2 regions of the Endozoicomonas sp. 2B-B genome follow, and region 1 is predicted to be linked to the other one. Evidence: predicted binding sites of a transcription regulator. Region 1 holds the regulator's gene; the other holds the start of a gene.
The links. Region 1 encodes sigma-54, which starts transcription at its own class of promoters, with help from an activator protein. Its sites were predicted from a motif close to TGGCACNNNNNTTGCTNT; they were not measured.

Region 2: the regulator sigma-54 is predicted to act here: its motif matches at 1,811-1,828, upstream of urtA (urea ABC transporter substrate-binding protein).

The regions. Positions count from the first base shown of each region.
Region 1 is NZ_JBLZMU010000001.1:5,681,777-5,685,391, forward strand. It holds gene lptA (lipopolysaccharide transport periplasmic protein LptA) at 1-521, shown strand, start outside; gene lptB (LPS export ABC transporter ATP-binding protein) at 622-1,347, shown strand; gene ACOMHB_RS21060 (RNA polymerase factor sigma-54) at 1,605-3,059, shown strand; gene hpf (ribosome hibernation-promoting factor, HPF/YfiA family) at 3,230-3,541, shown strand; gene ACOMHB_RS21070 (PTS sugar transporter subunit IIA) at 3,556-3,615, shown strand, end outside.
Region 2 is NZ_JBLZMU010000001.1:6,605,697-6,609,311, reverse strand. It holds gene urtB (urea ABC transporter permease subunit UrtB) at 1-213, opposite strand, end outside; gene urtA (urea ABC transporter substrate-binding protein) at 459-1,766, opposite strand; gene ACOMHB_RS23580 (urease accessory protein UreD) at 2,053-2,985, shown strand; gene ACOMHB_RS23575 (urease subunit gamma) at 3,051-3,353, shown strand; gene ACOMHB_RS23570 (urease subunit beta) at 3,367-3,615, shown strand, end outside.

The DNA of each region.
Region 1 (3,615 bases):
GCAGAGGGGTCGAATATTACCTGATGCTGGGGGCCACGGTTCTGCTTCCAGTCATGGCACAAGCATTGCCATCTGACCGGCAGAAGCCTATTGAGATCGAGTCCAACACCGCCGATATCGATAACAAGAAAGGTGTATCCATCTATAAAGGCAATGTTGTGATGATTCAGGGCACCACCCGAATTACCGGAGACAAGGTGACCATCTATTCCGTCCAGCAGGAAGTTAAAAAAATTGTGGCAGAAGGCGACAAGGAAAGAGCTTACTACGAAGAACAGCAACCTGATGATCAAGGCATTCTGAAAGCCTGGGGTCATACTATCGATTATCAGGTGGCTGGCGATAAGATCCAACTGATCAAACAGGCGCAGTTGACCCAGAAGGGTGATACCTTCACAGGTGAACGTATTGATTATGACCTGACCAAACAGACCGTGAATGCCAAGGGCAGCGAGAACAAAAGCAACCCGGATGGTCGGGTCAAAATGATTTACCAACCCAAACCTGAGAGCAAGCAGTAGTACTAATATCCCATTACACTCACTGCTCAACGACTGAACAGGCTTGAAAGGGCTGCCAGAAAAACGACAGCTAACTTTTAAACAGGAAGACAAACTCCGGATGGCAACGCTTAAGGCAGAACATCTCAGTAAAAGCTACAAAGGCAGACAGGTCGTCAAAGATGTATCTCTGGCTGTCGACAGTGGTCAAATTGTCGGACTTCTTGGCCCCAACGGGGCAGGTAAAACTACCTGCTTCTACATGATTGTAGGTCTCGTAAAAGCAGACGGTGGACAGGTTGACCTTAGTGGCCAGAGTTTAACTCACGAACCTATGCATGGCCGGGCCAGAGCTGGCGTAGGTTATCTGCCACAGGAAGTTTCTATTTTCAGGAAATTGACGGTCACCGATAACCTGCTCTCGATATTGGAAACCCGTTCCGACCTTTCCCGGAAAGATCGCATCGCAAAAATGGAGTCATTGCTGGAAGAGTTTAATATCAATCATATCAGGGACAATCCGGGTATGAGCCTTTCCGGTGGTGAAAAGCGCAGGGTAGAAATTGCCCGAGCTCTTTGCACTGACCCAAAATTTATTCTGCTCGATGAACCCTTTGCCGGTGTTGACCCCATTTCTGTTGGTGACATCAAGGCCATTATCACGCACCTGAAAGCCCGGGACATCGGAGTCCTGATTACCGACCACAATGTCCGGGAGACACTGGATATCTGCGAGAAGGCCTACATTGTCAGCGAAGGCACTATTATTGCCGAGGGTGATAGTCAGACTGTCCTGGCTAATCAAAAGGTTCGTGACGTTTATCTCGGGCATCAGTTCAGTCTCTGATCATCTCTTGACTGGTCTCGCGAAAGAAGCGGGCAAAGATGTTGAGCTGATTTATTTTCATACTCTTGTTCTGAATGTTGCATGGCTGACTTGATGAATCACTTTCCCGAAGCTTCAGATGTGATTATAATCCCAGTGACATGGAGAGTAGCCCAATCAAAATAATGAGCAGACACTGAGATATAACTGTCAGGCGCTGATGGCATCAAATCTGGCACCCTCAGTGCAGACACCGAAGTAAAGGTATACAGTTGCCTATGAAGCCATCCTTACAGCTAAAAATGGGCCAGCAGCTGACCATGACACCTCAGCTGCAGCAGGCCATAAGGCTTCTGCAACTTTCCACTCTGGACCTTCAGCAGGAAATCCAGGAAGTTCTTGAATCCAATCCGATGCTGGAGTCTGAAGAGTCCGTTGAGGAACCACCTGCATCTGGTGATGAAGGGGAACAGCCTGTTGACTTCAATGAAAAAGCAGAACAGCCCCCGGAACCAGAAGAACCCCAGTGGGCTGACAGCATACCCAATGACCTGCCCGTTGACTCCGGATGGGATGATGTCTATTCCAGCCTGCCCGCTGCAACCGATGAAGAACATGATCCTTTTGCCCGCTCCCGGGCCAATGAGTCCCTCCAGGACTATCTGGAATGGCAGTTAAACCTGACTCCCATGACTGACAGAGACAGGCTGATGGGCCTGGCTGTGATCGAAGCCATCAATAATGACGGGTACCTCACTCACTCCCTGGAAGAAATTTATCTCTCGCTACAGGAACAGTTAGAGGAACTGGCGTTTGAAGAACTTCAGGTCATGCAACGACGGATTCTTCACTTTGATCCGGTGGGTTGTGCCAGCGCCAACCTGAAAGAATGTCTCGAAGTTCAACTCAATCAACTGCCACAAGAAACCCACTTCCTGAAAGAAGCACGTCTGCTGATCCAGAATCATCTACAGGCTCTGGGTAGTCGTGACTATGCCCAAATCATGCGGCGTACCCGTCTCAAAGAACATCAACTGAGGGAAGCCCTTAACCTTGTTCAAAGCCTCAACCCGAGGCCCGGATCAGAAATCGGCCAGGCGGACACGGAATACGTCACCCCCGATATTTCGGTCACCAAAGTCAGGGACCGCTGGGCGGTTGAACTGAACTCAGAATCCCTGCCCAGACTTCGCATCAACAACAATTACGCCTCAATGGTGCAACGTGCCAACAACAGTCGTGACAATGTCTTTATGAAGAACCAGCTGCAGGAAGCCCGCTGGTTTCTGAAAAACCTGCAAAGTCGTAACGAAACCTTACTGAAAGTAGCCGGCAAGATTGTTGAATTTCAGAAAGATTTTCTGGAGCAGGGTGAGCAGGCCATGAAGCCCCTGGTGTTGGCAGACATTGCTCAGGCAGTGGATATGCACGAGTCCACTATTTCCAGGGTCACTACACAGAAATACATGCACACTCCAAGAGGCGTGTTTGAGCTGAAATACTTTTTCTCCAGCCATGTCAGCACAGCCACTGGTGGAGAGTGCTCATCAACAGCCATCAGAGCCTTGATTAAAAAACTGGTATCCGATGAAAACCCTAAAAAACCACTGAGTGATAACAAAATCGCCGGCTTGCTGGGGGACCAGGGGATCAAAGTGGCCAGGAGAACCATCGCCAAATATCGTGAATCAATGAATATACCGCCATCGAATGAACGCAAGCAGCTTATCTGAGCCTTCAGCGATTGAGGTAACAAGCCCTTATACCACAAATCGCCCCATAGATTTTTTGTCTCAGAACAGCGCTAACTGTCATTGACAGTGATAGACTTTCAATCAGGGTTGCCCGTACAATCCCGGGGGCAGTCCAATGTCGAGAATCGGGATCAGCAGGAGAGCGTTACATGCAAGTCAACATCAGTGGACATCATGTAGAGGTGACTGAGGCTCTGAAAGATTATGTCACCAAGAAACTCGACCGCCTTGCCGCCCACTTTGATCAGATTACAAACGTTCAGGTCACTCTGAGTGTTGAGAAACTGAAGCACAAAGTGGAAGCGACTCTACATGTTCGTAGGGCGGATATTAATGCAACCGCTGAGGCTGAAGATATGTACGCTGCCATTGATGACATGTCGGACAAACTGGATCGACAACTGGTAAAACACAAAGAGAAAACGCTTGACCGGCTACAGGGTGCCAACGGCCGCCTGTAAGCATCGATCGTTGTATGATTATTGAAAACATTCTAACCCCCGGGCGCACCCTCTGCGATGTGCAGGGGGCCAGC
Region 2 (3,615 bases), 920 kb from region 1:
GAGGGTTAACAGTTTCTGGCTTTTATCATCACCTTTGGCAGAGAGATGGGTTACGGTGGTCTCCAGTTTGTCCCATGACTTCTCACTCAATTGTCTGGCCAGCTCTTCATTGCTTGTGGTGTTGCTATTGGCCAGAGCCTGTGAGGATGAGACAAAGACAAAAAGAAGACAGAGGCATACTAAAGGCAATACTTGCCAGAGTCTCCAGGTCATAAAATTTCCAGTGAATAACTATGTGTTGGCCTGTCTTGTATTGGACAGGCGTTTGGTGATGGCATGAAAAAACTAACTTCTCATGCCATGTGATACCAATCGAACTTTCTAACTCCCTATTGCGCTGAAGATTTGGGCTTTAATCCTGCGTTGGCGATCGTCGCCTTGTCTTAAGGCTCAAATCTCCATGCTCATTACGGGAGTTAGAGAGCACGATTGCTATGACTTCAACAAAAGACGACTAATCAGTAGTTCTGACCAGAGCAGACACCTGATTCCAGGTTGTAGTTGCCACACTTGATCGGGGCTGACCAGTCAGCAACAATTTTCGAGCTTTCGGGCAGATATTGAGTCCAGGCATCACCAATGACGCCCCCTTTGGTTTCCCAGACAATTTCAAACTGGCCATCGTCCTGAATTTCGCCAATCAATACCGGTTTGGTCAGGTGATGGTTGGTGTTCATCACAGCAATACCACCCGTCAGGTTGGGAACAGTGATGCCATACATGGCCGAACGGACGGCATCAACGCTGGTGGTTCTTGCTTTTTCAACGGCTTTTGTCCACATGTTGAAGCCAATATAAGTGGCTTCCATTGGATCATTGGCAACACGCTCTTCATTCTTGGTAAAGGTCTGCCAGGTTTCGATGAACTCATCGTTGATATCACTCTCGGCACTCATAAAGTAGTTCCAGGCTGCCAGGTGGCCTACCAGAGGTGCAGTATCTATACCTGACAGCTCTTCTTCACCAACAGAGAAGGCAATCACCGGAATCTGTTCAGCAGCAATGCCCTGATTAGCCAGTTCTTTATAGAAAGGTACGTTGGCGTCGCCATTAATGGTGGAAATAACCGCCGTTTTTTTACCAGCTTTACCAAACTTCTTGATATCAGAAACAATGGTCTGCCAGTCAGAGTGACCAAAAGGCGTGTAATTGATCATGATGTCCGACTCTTTGATACCCTTGCTCTTCAGGTAGGATTCCAGAATCTTGTTGGTGGTTCTCGGGTAGACGTAATCAGTACCGGCCAGAACAAAACGTTTGACGCTGCCGCCCTCTGAACTCATTAGATAATCAACCGCAGGAATAGCCTGCTGGTTAGGCGCTGCGCCGGTGTAGAAAACGTTTTTGGATGACTCTTGTCCCTCATACTGAACCGGGTAGAACATCAGGCCGTTTAACTCTTCAACCACTGGCAGAACTGATTTTCTGGATACGGAAGTCCAACCGCCAAAAATGACATCGACTTTTTCTTTTGCCAGCAGCTCACGCGCTTTTTCTGCAAACAGAGGCCAGTCAGAGGCAGGATCAACAACAACCGCTTCGAGTTTCTTACCCAGTAGTCCACCTTTCTTATTCTGCTCGTCCACCATCATTAAAACAGTGTCTTTTAATGTGGTTTCACTGATCGCCATGGTGCCTGACAGAGAATGTAAAACACCTACCTTGATGGTCTCTGCAGCCTGGGATATGACCGAAAAAGAGAGGGCGGCGGTTGCTGCAGAAGCTACAACCAGGCCCTTCGAGAGTTTTTTGAGGGAGCTCTTCATAGTTTTTATTAATCCTGTTTTTTATCCTTATGTGCGACAGTGTGACAGCAATGTGCATGCCAATATATTATGTAACTGTCGTTCATTAGGAAAAGCTCTCACTTCTAACAGTTGAGTTAGAGTTAATTTCTTAATATCGTCTTGACAGTAGATGCCTTATTTCAGAACATCCTCGATCACCAATATGGTGCCTATGTATTTTTTTGGTGCTATTTAAGCTGACTTTATGGTCAAGAATGTCAGCAGTCGTATAAAAATAAAATGGAACATCTTTTGCAGGCCAGAGATGACCTTTAACAGTAAGGGCAGAAGTATGGGGCTGGCATTCAATCGACACTCTATCCCGCGATCCAACCCGGATACTGATTCCGATCAGGGTGACGTTGCGTCCGGAGACAGCGGCTGGCGTGCCGGAATTGCTGTGGAGCTGAAATACATGGACGGCCATACCCGCATGGGCCGCACGCGCCATTATGGTCCCCTGCGGATTCAACGTCCGTTCTGGCCAGAAGGTAAAGACCTGGCGCATCTCTATATTCTTCACCCGCCAGGAGGGTTGGTGGCCGGTGATGAGCTGATTCAGAGTTTTGAAGCCCACTCTGGTGCATCCGGACTGGTGACTACTCCTGCTGCAGGGAAAGTCTACTTTAATGGTAATGGCCGTCTTCAGAAACAGCTGACGTCCATGGTCGTTCAAGACAATGCCTGTCTTGAATGGTTGCCTCAGGAAACTATTATTTTCAATGGTGCAGAAGCGGAACTGAATACATCCATTGAGTTGAACGGCAATGGCTGCTACGCAGGCTGGGATATCGTTTGTCTTGGTCGTAAAGCCAGTGGCGAAGCCTTTGAGCAGGGCAGGGTGATCCAGAATCTTCACCTCACTCGTAACGATCAGCCACTTTATCGAGAAAGGCTGGAGCTGGCAGCGGGCTCACCTCTTGCTCAGTCCGTTCTTGGTCTTAATGGCCAGCATGTATTCGGTACACTGCTCATGACCTTTGAACAAGACCCCGGTTGTGATCATCTGCATGAAAGGCTGGAAGCCTGCGGAGGCTCTAAATGTACAGCCATTACCTGGCGAAACGGGGTTTTTATTGCTCGCTATCTGGGCAGCTCACCTGAACAGGCCAGAACACTGTTTACCTGGCTTTGGAATGAGCTTCGTGGCCAATTGAATGGCCGGAAAGGTTGCAAGCCCAGAATCTGGAATACCTGATTGTTGATGCCTATAACCTACCAATAGCGCATTAAAAGACCACAAGGATAAATTGGAGGGCTCTCATGGAGCTGACCCCCAGAGAAAAAGACAAATTGCTGTTATACACAGCGGCACTGGTTGCTGAACGTCGCCTTGGCAGGGGAGTAAAGCTGAATTACCCGGAGTCCATTGCGCTGATTTCGATGCACATAATGGAGGGCGCCAGAGACGGCAAGACAGTTGCTCAGCTGATGAATGAAGGGCGTGAAATCCTGACTCGTGACCATGTCATGGAAGGCATTCCCGAGATGATTCATGAAGTTCAGGTAGAAGCCACCTTTCCGGACGGCACCAAACTGGTGACGGTTCACAATCCCATTGCGTAGAGCAGGAGGTTTTATGATTCCAGGAGAGGTCATTGCCTGCGAAGAGGCAATCGAGATTAATAAAGGGCGGGAGACCTGCGTTGTCTCCGTGGCCAATACTGGCGACAGGCCAGTACAGGTTGGTTCTCATTATCATTTCTATGAAGTGAACCCGGCACTGGCTTTTGATCGGGAATCCACTCTCGGTTTCCGGTTGAATATCCCGGCAGGAACCGCTGTCCGTTTTGAGCCTGGTCAGGATCGACAGGTTGAATTGGTGCGT